DNA from 3 places in the Lactobacillus sp. ESL0233 genome. Region 2 is predicted to be linked to each of the others. Evidence: predicted binding sites of a transcription regulator. Region 2 holds the regulator's gene; each other region holds the start of a gene.
The links. The regulator HrcA, encoded in region 2, represses chaperone genes, less so after heat shock. The targets are predictions, from matches to a motif close to TTAGCACTCNNNNNNNNNGAGTGCTAA.

Region 1 (4,252 bases), on a different contig from region 2:
AAGTAAGCCTCTAGTGCCTTGATCAACTGCTCATGGTCAACTTGACCATCCTTAAGTAAGTTATCTGAGTAACCTGCATTTGACGTCATAATTAAAATCGTATCCTTAAAGGAAACGGTTCTTCCTTGCGCATCGGTTAAGCGACCATCATCCATAATTTGTAATAAAGCATTAAAAATCTGGGGATTAGCTTTTTCAATTTCATCAAATAAAATCAAGCTATATGGTTGGTGGCGTACTTTTTCGGTCAATTGACCACCTTCACCATAGCCAACATATCCCGGAGCTGAGCCAATGAGCTTATTCACAGCCATCTGGTCTTGATACTCCGACATATCTAAGCGAATTAAATGGTTTTCACCACTAAACAATTGAATTGCTAATTGCTTAGCAAGTTCTGTCTTACCAACACCAGTTGGACCTGTAAGTAAAAATGAACCAGTTGGACGATTATTATCTTTGAAAATTTGCTTACGAGCAATCGCATCAGTAATAACTTCAATTGCCTTGTCTTGATCAATCACTGTTGCCTTTAATTTTGCCGCTAAATTTAAGTTTTTCTGTCCTTCACTGGCATGTAATTCACTCATTGGAATCCTAGTTTTAGCCTCAATTAGAGCATAGATATCTTGATCTGTAACCCTAGGCGTATCTGCATCATCAAGATGGTCTAATTGGTCACGTAATTTTTCAAGCTGCTGTTTTAGGTCACTGGCCTTAGCATAGTCTTCATTTTGAGCAGCAACTTTTTTATCATTTTCTAAAGTTTTAATACGCTGTTTCAGTCCTGCTTCATCGCTAGGGGTTGCATCAAGTCCTTTCTTTGCTCCAGCTTCATCAAGTAAATCAATTGCCTTATCTGGTAAGTAACGACCTTGAATATAACGTTGTGATAATTCTACGGCAAGTCGGATAGCGCTAGCACTATATTTTACATGGTGATACTCTTCATACTTTTTCTTTAAACCTTCCAGAATCTTCACGGTCACATCAGTTGAAGGCTCTGGCACATCAACTGGTTGGAAGCGCCGCGCTAAAGCCGCATCGTTTTCAATTTGGCGATACTCACTAGTAGTTGTCGCCCCAATCAAATTTAAATCTCCACTAGCTAAAGCCGGTTTTAAAATATTAGCTGCATCACCACTATTATTTTCCGAATCAGTCGAACCAGCGCCAACAATATTATGTAATTCATCTATAAATAAGATGATATTGGGATTTTTCTTTGCTTCATCAATAATTTTCTTTAAACGTTCTTCAAAGCTACCCCGTAAACTTGAGCCAGCAACCATATCATTAATATTAATGGCAATGATATGCTTATCTTTCATTTTTTCAGGAACGTCCCCTTGGGCAATTTTTTGGGCTAAACCTTCAACAATTGCAGTCTTACCAACACCTGCTGGTCCAACTAGCACCGGATTATTCTTCTTACGTCGACTTAAAATCTCAATTACTGCTTGAATTTGTTCATCACGCCCAATTACGGGATCGAATTTATTATTTTTAGCTTGTTCAACTAAGTCAATCCCAATTGGTTGCTCTTTTTGAGTTGGAACGTTTTGCTTAAGATTTTGTGGTGCCATATTCATACTGCTTGAATAGTGAATAGGAATCGAACCATTATTATCACTCGGACTATTAAAGAAAGAATTGTTTAATTCGTTAAATAAGTTATCAAATTCGTTGTCAAAATATGTCATATCTAAACACCCCTTGTATTCATTATAAATTTTAAATTAGCACTCAAAAGCATCGAGTGCTAATTTCTTATACTTGTAATTATAGCAGGTTATCCACAGATAGCAAGAAAGATAACTTACTTTTCCACAATTATTTTTCGAAAGCAAAAAAGCCTTATCTATCAAGACTTATGGTCCTAAATAAGGCTTACTATTTAGTTATTTTTGGTATAACTGAAACTGGGCACGTAAATATTTTGCTGTCAAACTCTGCCTATTTTGCGAAATATCCACAGGTGCACCACAAGCAACTATTTGTCCCCCATTTGCTCCTCCGCGCGGGCCTAAATCAATCATATAATCACTGTTAGCCATAATATCTAAATCGTGGGTAATCGTAATGATTGTCGCCTGCTTATTTAAAAGTTGTTGAAAAACTTGCAATAGCGTTCTAACATCTTGCGGGTGTAGTCCCACTGTCGGTTCATCAAAGATAAACAAGCTGTCTTTTTGTTGCCGGTGCAAATGACTAGTCAACTTTAGCCGCTGAGCTTCACCTCCTGATAAAGCGGGTGTTGCTTCACCAAGATGCAAGTAGCCTAAACCCATTTGACTTAAAGTTGTTAATGTTTTTTGAATTTTAGGCTCTGTTTGAAACAAATTTTGCTGAAGTAGCTCAGCTACTGAGTAGTCGAGTATCTCGGCAATACTTAATCCTTGCCATTTTACCCTTAACACATCTTGATTATAGCGGTGTCCTTCACAAAGTGAGCAAGTTTCAACCATATCGGGCAAATATTGAATATCAAGCGATATTACACCACTACCCCCACAAGCTGGGCAAGCTCCCTCTTTATTATTATAGGAAAAATGACTGGCACGATACTTATAACTCTTAGCTTGCGGTTGTTGGGCAAACAATTTACGCAAATTATCCATAATATCCGTATAAGTAGCTACTGTAGAACGTTGATTTTTACCCACTGGTGAAGAATCAACACTAATTACATTTTTAATTGACTTGCCCTTAAACTGCTTAATCCACTTAGGCATTGGTTGATGTGCTTTTTGCGCCTGCAAAGCCGGTAACAAGGCATCAAGAATTAACGTGGTTTTCCCTGCTCCAGAAAAACCAGTAACTGCCGTCATAAAGCCACACGGAATTTTAACTTGTACGTCTTTTAAATTGAAACACTGGGTGATTGCTAGGTCAATTTGTCCTAATGAAAAAAGTTCTCTATTAGCTACTGGACGAACAAGCAGCGGTGCATTACCAGTTAAATATGGGCCAATTAACGAATTAGAATTTTGCTTTATTTGTAACGGGGTACCCTGAGCAATAATTTGCCCTCCCTGACTACCAGAACCAGGGCCAATTTCAATAATCCAATCAGCTGCACTGATAATTGCAGTTTCATGATCAACTACTACTAAAGAATTTCCTTGATTAACTAATTGGTGAAAAATATCAATTAAGCCAGCTACATTATCAGGATGCAACCCTACTGAAGGTTCATCTAACACATATAACACCCCAGTAGTTTCTGTTCTTAAAGTTCGGCCTAATTGTATGCGCTGTAATTCGCCAGTCGACAAACTATTAGCTGACCGAGCTAAACTTAGATAATCTAAACCTAACTTCAATAAAGGCTTAACCTGATGTAGTAGTTCATCACTTAAATTTGTAGCTAAGTCTTGCATTGACTGCGGCAACCAGTCCTTTATTGCTTGCATATACTGGGGCAACTCACCTAAAGTTAATTGTTCAGCTGTCACAATATTTTTCCCAGCAACTAATTGTTGCCAACGGGTAGGATCAATACGATAGCCCTGGCAATGCGGACAAGTATTGAAATGATAAAAGGAATTTATTCGTTCAAGCCCGCGTTCAGACTTAGTAGTCTTACGCGAATTAATTACTGCATTATAGGCATTTTCATATAAGGCATCAAGATGATAAATACGTCCAGTCGAAGTTGGAACATCTACTGGTACTTTTCTCTCTTCACCATGAAGCACGATTGCTTTTTCTTTCTTAGTTAAGTCGCGGTAAGGAATATCTGTACGAACTCCTAATTCACGGGCAATACGCCACATCCAATTGCGTCCAGGAATCTGCCAAGTAGCAATTGCACCGTCAGCAAGCGTTTTATTTTCATCAGCAATAATTTTACTGTCATCAAGTTGTTCAACCTTCCCTAAACCCTGACATACTTGACAAGCACCATCTGAATTAAATGCAAAATCTTCCGCGCTAAAGGCATAAAATTCCACCCCACATTCTGTACAATGAATCTTACCCATTTGCTCACCGGTTAAATCCATTGCCTGCGCTATTTCAATAGTGGGGGCATTTCGATGTCCCTTAGGACAAACAGGTGACCCGAGCCGGGAAAAAATAAGGCGTAAAATATTAAAAATTTCAGTCACTGTTCCTACTGTTGATCTTATCCCAGGTATATCAGGACGCTGGCGCAAGGCAAGAGACGATGGAATATGGCGCACTTCATCAACAGCTGCGCGTCCTACTTGATTAATTCGTCTTTTCGTATAAGTGGCCAAGGAGTCAA
Region 2 (4,252 bases):
AAACTTTATCCTTAACTTCACCCAAAGTCTTTTCAGTTGAGAAAATTAATTGATCAACTTCATTGCGTAAGTCAACTTCTTCTTTCTTCTTTTTATCTTCTTCGGCATGCTCTTCAGCTTCTTTTTGCATCTTTTGAATTTCTTCATCGGATAAACCAGATGAACTCTTAATGGTAATCTTTTGTTCTTTACCGGTACCCATATCTTTAGCCGAAACGTTTACAATTCCATTCTTATCGATATCAAAGGTTACTTGAATTTGTGGAACACCACGAGGTGCGGCAGGAATATCAGTCAGTTCAAAACGACCCAAGGTCTTATCATCAGCAGCCATTGGACGTTCACCTTGCAAAACGTGGACATCAACAGCAGGTTGATTATCAGCAGCAGTTGAAAAGATTTGACTCTTAGACGTTGGAATTGTGGTATTCTTTTCAATTAATTTAGTGAAGACACCACCCATGGTTTCAATACCAAGTGAAAGTGGAGTAACATCGAGTAAAACGACATCCTTAACATCACCTGAAATAACACCACCTTGAATAGCAGCACCTAAGGCAACAGCTTCATCAGGATTGATTGAGTGGTCAGGTTCTTTGCCAGACCACTTCTTAACTGCTTCTTGAACCGCTGGAATTCTAGTCGATCCACCATTTAAAATAACCTTATCAATATCATTAACAGTTAAGTCTGCATCTTTTAGTGCATTATCAAATGGAATCTTAGTTCGATCAACAAGATCAGCCGTTAATTCATCAAACTTAGCACGAGTCAAATCAGCTTCTAAGTGTAATGGACCGGCTTCACCAGCAGAAATAAATGGAAGTGAAATGTGAGTTGAAGATACACCAGATAGATCTTTCTTAGCTTTTTCAGCAGCATCTTTTAATCTCTGTAGTGCCATCTTATCAGTTGATAAGTCCACACCATTTTCATCTTTAAAGCCTTTAACAAGCCAGTCAATGATCTTATTATCAAAGTCATCACCACCAAGACGTGTATCACCATTAGTGGACAATACCTGAAAAACACCATCACCTAGTTGCAAAACAGAAACATCGAAAGTTCCACCACCAAGGTCATATACTAAAACTTTTTCATCTTCAGCATCTTTATCCAAACCATAAGCAAGTGATGAAGCAGTTGGTTCGTTAATAATCCGTTTTACTTCTAAACCAGCAATCTTACCAGCATCTTTAGTAGCTTGACGTTGAGCATCATTAAAGTAAGCTGGAACCGTAATAACTGCTTCAGTAACCTTCTCACCTAAATAGTCTTCTGAAAATTTCTTAATATATTGTAAAATCATTGCAGAAATTTCTTGTGGTGTATAGGCCTTATCCCCAATTTTCACTTTATAACCAGCCTCACCAATGTGACGCTTAATTGAAGAAATAGTATTAGGATTAGTAATTGCTTGCCGTTTAGCTACTTCACCAACTTGAATTTCACCATCCTTAAAGGCAACTACTGAAGGAGTAGTTCTGTTACCTTCTGGATTAGTAATAATTTTTGGTTCCTTACCTTCAAGAACTGCAACTGCAGAGTTAGTTGTTCCAAGATCAATACCGATAACTTTTGACATTAATAAAACTTCCTTTCAATTATTGTGCAACAACAACCATTGCTGGTCTTAATGTGCGATCCTTATATAAATATCCCTTTTGTAAAACCTGAACGATATAATTCTTCTGCTCATTATTTTCAGCAGTAACCGTTTGAACTGCCTGATGTAAGTTTGGATCAAATTCTACACCTTCAGCATCGATTTCACTAATTCCATGATCTTTCATCGCTTTAATCAGGGAGTCAAGAGTCATTTGAACACCCTTTTTAAGCTGCTTTGAAGCTTCATCATCTACTTCAATTGCTAAAGCTCTTTCTAAATTATCCATTGCCGGTAAAATATCTTTAGCTAAAGACTGAGATTCATACTTAATCAATTGTGCACGTTCATTATTATAACGATTTTGCATATTTTGCATTTCTGCTTGACTACGTAAGTATTTATCTTCTAAATCTTTATTTTGTTCCTGTACCCTAGTTAACTCTGATTTGATTTTATCTTTTTCAGATTCAGATGCTTGTTGATCATCTACTTGAGCTTCAAAATCTTTCGTTTCATCCGTTGCCGGTTGATTTTCTATAAAATCTTTTTCATTAGTCTGTTTTTCTTTACTCACAGTTAACCTCCTTTATTTAAATCTGCCATAATATTCCAGTAGCTTTTTAGCTAATTCATTTCTAAAATATTCTAGTAGGCCAATCACTTGCGAATATGGCATATTATTAGGACCAAGTAAAGCAATAATACCCTTACCATATGACCCTACACTGTACTCTGCAGTAAGAAGACTATAATCCTTCAATAAATCATTAGATAATTCCGAACCTAAACTAACTCTTATGGGTGAGTGACTATCACTTGAGTTCATTACATTAGTCATTAAATTCGAAACTATATCTTCATGACCCAGTAATTCATAGAGCGATTTCAAACTTGAAGCATCGCTTAGTGAACTGTTATTTAAAAGGTTTAGCTGCCCGTCAACATACATTTGCTCACTAGTAGCCTCTTTAACCACATCTTCAACCAATTCAATTAATTCAGTGATATGATGAAGACCAAATTTTTCACTTAAATCTTGACTTAATAAACTCGGGTTTATTTCGTTTAAAGTCTTACCTACCAATTCATCGTTTAGCATTCGCACAGCTTTTTCAACTTCATCGCCACCAATATTATAGGGTAAACGATAAACTTGACTGTGAACATTCCCATCACTGGTAACCAAAATAGCCATAACTTGCCTATTCACTAATGGAACAATTCGAAAACCAGTAATAGTTAAAGAATTACTCTCTGGTCCTTCAGCAAAAGCAGTATAATTAGTCAAATTAGATAAAATCTTGGCCGCCTCTTGAACAATTTCATTAACTTGATGAAATGGCTGGCTAAATTGTAGCATAATTCTATCATATACTGATGCTGGCAAACGTAATGGCTCAACTAAATTATCTAAATAGTACCGATAGCCTTCAGTTGATGGTAAACGGCCACTAGACAAATGAGTTTTTTCAATTAAGCCCTTGTCTTCTAAAAGAGCCATTTCATTACGAATAGTTGCACTGGAAACTTTAATTGGCAGTTGGTTCATTACAGTTTTTGAACCGACAGGATCATGTGTCTGTGTAAAATTATTAATAATTGTTTTTAAAATTAATTCTTGACGTTCGGTCAACATAAATATCGCCCTCACTTTTAGCACTCTTATTTGCTTTGTGCTAACAATTATTATGATACTAGTATTTAGCAGAATGTCAAGCTGAGTGCTAATTATTTTGAAATAAATTTTTGCAACAATTTCAACTTACCTGTACCGCTCAAAATAGTCTGTAATCTTTAATTTATCCTGTTTCATTTGCTCTTTTAGTTGATTTAAATTAGCAAACTTTATTTCGCCACGTGTATACTTATACCATTTAATTATTATCTTTTGGTCATAAGCCTCTTCACTAAAACCAAATAAGTTAGATTCAATATATATTTTTTGGGCACTGTTAATTGTTACATTATAGCCTACACTAGTCATTGATTCATACCACTTACCATTAATCATTGTCCTTGTAGCATAAACGCCAACTTTAGGAATCACCTTATTCTCATCCCAAACTAAATTAGCAGTTGGAAAGCCCAACTTGTGACCATTACGTAGTCCATGCCCAATATAACCGGACATGACATAAGGTGTGCCAAGTAAGTCTTTAACTAAGTCCATTTTCCCATTTTTAATAGCTCTTTTAATCTCTGTTGAGCCAATTTTTTGGCCATTGTATGTTTGTTCCGGAACCGTAATAATCTCAAATCTGTTTTGCGCAAATTTGGGTAAATTTTGCATATTGGCAATATTTTTAGGTCCATAGGTATAATCAAAACCAGCAACAACAGTCTCAGTATTAAGTTTAACAATAATATTATCTACAAATTCTTGGGCACTTACTTTGCTAAATTGCTCATTAAAATGCATCACCAACAAATAATCTACTCCAAGCTGCCGCATTTTATATATCTTTTCATCTAGGGTATCAATATAACTCACTACTTGGTTTTGATAGACCTCCTTAGGATGCCGATCAAATGTCATTAGCACTAAGGGTAAGCCCTTACTATTGGCAGTGTTCTTTGCGACCTTTATTAACTGCTGATGTCCACGATGAACACCATCAAAAAAGCCGAGAGCCAATACAATTT
Region 3 (4,252 bases), on a different contig from region 2:
GTTATCTTCATTGCGTGCCTAATTTACCATTAACCAATGTGACTATTTATGTTAGATTAGTCAACTTATACACATGTATAATTAAAAAATCTATCCCTTTCAACTGTCACTATTATTAGAGCCACTTATCATACAAAGAAGTAACCAAATTAATGCTTAGCGCTTACTTTACTGTTAAAGCAGTTGCTCACAGCAAACATTTTTCATTGGTGATAATTTATTATAAATAGTTAATGAATATACAGACAACTGTGCAACTATATCTGCGCATCAAAAACTGAATATAAAATTACTATGTTTATGTTAGCTCTATCAGCCAAGTAGTTGAAGTTTATATAAAATAAAATTTAATTGACAATATAAAGGGATACAAATATACATATCAAATGTTATTTTTAAATAATAAGCAAGCGCTTAAATTTACTTATATACCAAAGTTTTTGGTATACGCTTTCAGAATATAAATTTATATAATAATTAATTATTTATGTCAATTATTGGAATTTTTTAAGTTTTAATAACATTTATTATTAAATAGATTAGTCTTTTAATAATTTTTTATTTTTAGCAAACTGAAATTTTAGCAACAAAAAAAAGAGCTGAAAAGCTCTTTTTTTGTTTCAACCACTTACTTAATAGCCATACTTTCTAATAATTCTGCTCGTTGAGCCAGATTAACATATAATTTATTGCCACTAACTGACATTCCTTCAATTTCGCGTCCAGTATCAAATGAGTAAGTTTGCTTTAAAGTACCATCACGCCCGAGTTTAAAAATCAAATCATTAAAAGCTAAATAGAAATTTTTGTGTTTAGGATCATAAGTAAGGCCTTGACAGGGAGCATTGTTATTAACAAAACTACCACTAGTCTTACCCACTAATTTAGGATACCAATTATCACCGCTGCGTGTTAATTGCCAAAATTCATAGCAATCATTTTTAGTATCACGGTAAACGGTGTACATCTCATAATCAGACATCATTACTCCATTTTGGAAATAACGCGGATTAGTTTGATCACCAACCCAGGTTTTAATTGTCCAAATTTTATTGATTTGTAAGTCACTTTTACGTATTTGAATTAATTCTTCTGAATCAGGTCGACCATCACGAATCGTATTAATATTATTTAAAACGTAAATATATTTATCACTAGCCCCCATGGCTTGACCATGCCCAATTGGAATATATGGACTAACCTTAATATGTTTGACATAATTGTTAAAAGCTTTTTGTGACATATCAAGTAAGTGTTGCGCGTTATAAGGGCTCTTTAAATTATTCAAGTCATAACCAACAATATGACCATTATTTAAGTTTGTATGACTTAAAAGACTAGTATAAGCCCAGCCTTGTGAAACAGTTAATCCTTCTGGAATATGCCCTACACGGTTAATATTATCATCACTTGGATCTTTAACACTTAATAAAACAGGTTGATAAAAACGCGTTCTAAGCGTTAAGTCGCCACTAATCAATTCGCGCGAATCATTTTCGGGGCTATATTCATTAGGACTGATGTAGTTAACGGAAGAACCATAATGTGTTTTCCAAGTTTTATAGTCATTGGTTCCTTCCTGCGTCGGAAAGGAATTAACTACTTCGGCGTCAGCAATACCTTCTGTAGTACTCTTTCTAACAGTCACTTTTACGGTTGCAGAAGTATCACCGTAAGTATACTTAACTTTATAAGTTTTAGGAGTAGCGCAATCTATACTATCTCTTGAAACTTCAACTTGTTCATTATCAATTACTGTACCCATGCCGTTAGTTACATATGAGATTGCATCTTTAGGGAAAAAGCTATAATACTCATTACGTACTAAACTTACAGTCTTGGGTACGGCAATTTGATTACGGGCAAAGAATTTTTCATTAACATAGCCTACTTCACGACCATTTACATATATACGCCAGTAGCGATTTTTCTTAGTTTCAATTAATTGATCTGATTGAATATGGCTATAACGATAGTTAATTCCATCAGCGATTTTTTTGCTAACTTTACCATCAACTACATCTTGCCATACCGCATAATTCTTAGTACCGGCAACTTTAGTCATCATTGAAAAACCTGTAATAGTTTGCTTAGGCTTAGATTTTTTTTGGACTGCTGACTGGTTATCATCAGTCTTATCCTTGGCAGAGCTATCAGTCTTATCCTTGACTTGACTGTTTGAATCATCACTATCAGATTTAGTATCATCAACTGATTTACTAGCATCATCTTGCTCTTGATCTTGCCTTTGTGCTTGCGAATCACTTGCATCTGCCGCTAAAACTGAAACAGTTGCTAATTGGCTTGAAACAGCAAAATTTGACATTAATAGTGTAATCGCAGCTAATTTTTTAAAAAGCTTCAAAATAGTTCCTCCAAAATTTTAAATTCCTTTTACATTATAATATAAAAATAACATTACAGAGAATACAAATTTGATACACTTTCATTGACAGCACTTAATGTAAGTGATTTAATTAGCACTGTACTATTTTGAGTGCTAATATTTCTAATTTAAACTAGGAGGTAGAAAAGATGCTAGTACCTACAGTTATCGAACAAACTGCACGTGGTGAACGTGCTTATGACATCTATTCACGCTTATTAAAGGACCGCATTATTATGCTTAGCGGTGAAATTAATGACGACATGGCTAATACAATAATCGCACAATTATTGTTCCTTGACGCCCAAGACAATACTAAAGACATTTCTCTTTATATTAATTCTCCTGGTGGGGTGATCACCTCCGGCTTAGCAATTATGGACACCATGAATTTCATTAAATCTGACGTTTCCACTATTGCTATTGGTATGGCTGCTTCAATGGCTTCCATCCTTTTAACCAGTGGAGCTAAAGGCAAGCGGTTTGCTTTACCAAATTCAACGGTCTTGATTCATCAACCTTTAGGTGGAGCTCAAGGACAACAAACTGATATTCAAATTGCAGCTAATGAAATTCTGAAGAGTCGCGAGAAGATTAACAAGATTTTGCATGAAACTACCGGTCAACCACTTGAGAAAATTCAAAAAGATACTGAACGTGATAATTATCTAACAGCCCAAGAGGCTAAGGATTATGGCCTAATTGACGAAATTATGGTCAATCAAAAACAAGATTAGTAATAAAAAATGCCTCCCTTTACAGGAGGTATTTTTTATTACTAATCTTGCAAACTCTGCGCCAAATCATGCAACTTTTTTAAGCGGTGATTGGCACCTGATTTAGAAATTGGACCATCTGGTATTTGCTGGGCTAGCTCCTTTAAAGACAATTCCGGATTAGCTAACCTAAGCCGGGCAATCGTCTGTAATTTTTCTGGAATATTTTCTAAGCCAATTTTACGTTCAATTAATTCAATGTCTTCGACTTGCTTAGCAGCCGCTGTAGCTGTCTTTTTTAAGTTAGCCGTATCACAATTAACCAACCGATTAACTGAATTACGCATATCCCGCATAATACGTAAATCTTCAAACGATAACATTGCGTTAAAAGCTCCAACGATATGCAAAAAATCACCAATTTTTTCTGCTTCTTTTAAATAAACAATAAAACCACGCCGCCGTTTAGTCGTCTTAGCATTAAGATGAAAATAGTGATTCATTAATTCCAGCAAGTCATTATTATGATCTTCATAAGCTGAGTAAATTTCTAAATGATATCTACTAGTTTCAGGATTATTCACACTACCACTAGCCAAAAAAGCCCCCCGTAAATAAGACATAGCACCTTCACGCGAAGAGGTAATTCGGGGAGGAACTCGCGTAATTATCCCTAAATCAGTAGCTAAGATTTCTAGATTAGTTAGAATTTCATGAACATGATTTTGCAAACGAACTAAGTATTGATTATTTTTTTTTAATTTCATTTTACGTGAAACAATCAAAAGTGGTTCTACTTGATAAGCTGTTTTTATCAAGGAAAAAATTCGGCGGGCAATTGCAGGATTTTCAGTAGTAATATCAAGACTATACCGGTGATCATGAAAATTCAAAACACCATTCATACGTAAAAAAGCAGCCAGCTCCGCCTTAGCATGTTCTGGATGAATTGTTAATGAAGTTAATTCTTTTTTCACCTTACTTGCATAGCTTGCCATTATTTAACTATTCCTTTCTACGAGACATTGCAGCAAAAGCCAAATTAATAATCTCCTTAGCTACTTTTTGTCCATCATGAAAAACTAACCCACTACGTTGATCAATAAAATCATCAGTGATTACGCGGCTACCTTGAGCACGTAACCCAGCA

Region 1: F5ESL0233_RS07780 (ATP-dependent Clp protease ATP-binding subunit) is a predicted target of HrcA. The motif match lies at 1,740-1,766, and genes of this name have one in related genera.
Region 3: clpP (ATP-dependent Clp endopeptidase proteolytic subunit ClpP) is a predicted target of HrcA. The motif match lies at 2,478-2,504, and genes of this name have one in related genera.

The regions. Positions count from the first base shown of each region.
Region 1 is NZ_REHH01000009.1:310,505-314,756, forward strand. Features, by position in the region: gene F5ESL0233_RS07780 (ATP-dependent Clp protease ATP-binding subunit) at 1-1,703, opposite strand, end outside; gene F5ESL0233_RS07785 (ATP-binding cassette domain-containing protein) at 1,902-4,252, opposite strand, start outside.
Region 2 is NZ_REHH01000007.1:304,075-308,326, forward strand. Features, by position in the region: gene dnaK (molecular chaperone DnaK) at 1-1,585, opposite strand, end outside; gene grpE (nucleotide exchange factor GrpE) at 1,605-2,183, opposite strand; gene hrcA (heat-inducible transcriptional repressor HrcA) at 2,196-3,245, opposite strand; gene ribF (riboflavin biosynthesis protein RibF) at 3,372-4,252, opposite strand, start outside.
Region 3 is NZ_REHH01000006.1:187,264-191,515, reverse strand. Features, by position in the region: gene F5ESL0233_RS02570 (SH3-like domain-containing protein) at 629-2,365, opposite strand; gene clpP (ATP-dependent Clp endopeptidase proteolytic subunit ClpP) at 2,536-3,123, shown strand; gene whiA (DNA-binding protein WhiA) at 3,165-4,100, opposite strand; gene yvcK (gluconeogenesis factor YvcK family protein) at 4,108-4,252, opposite strand, start outside.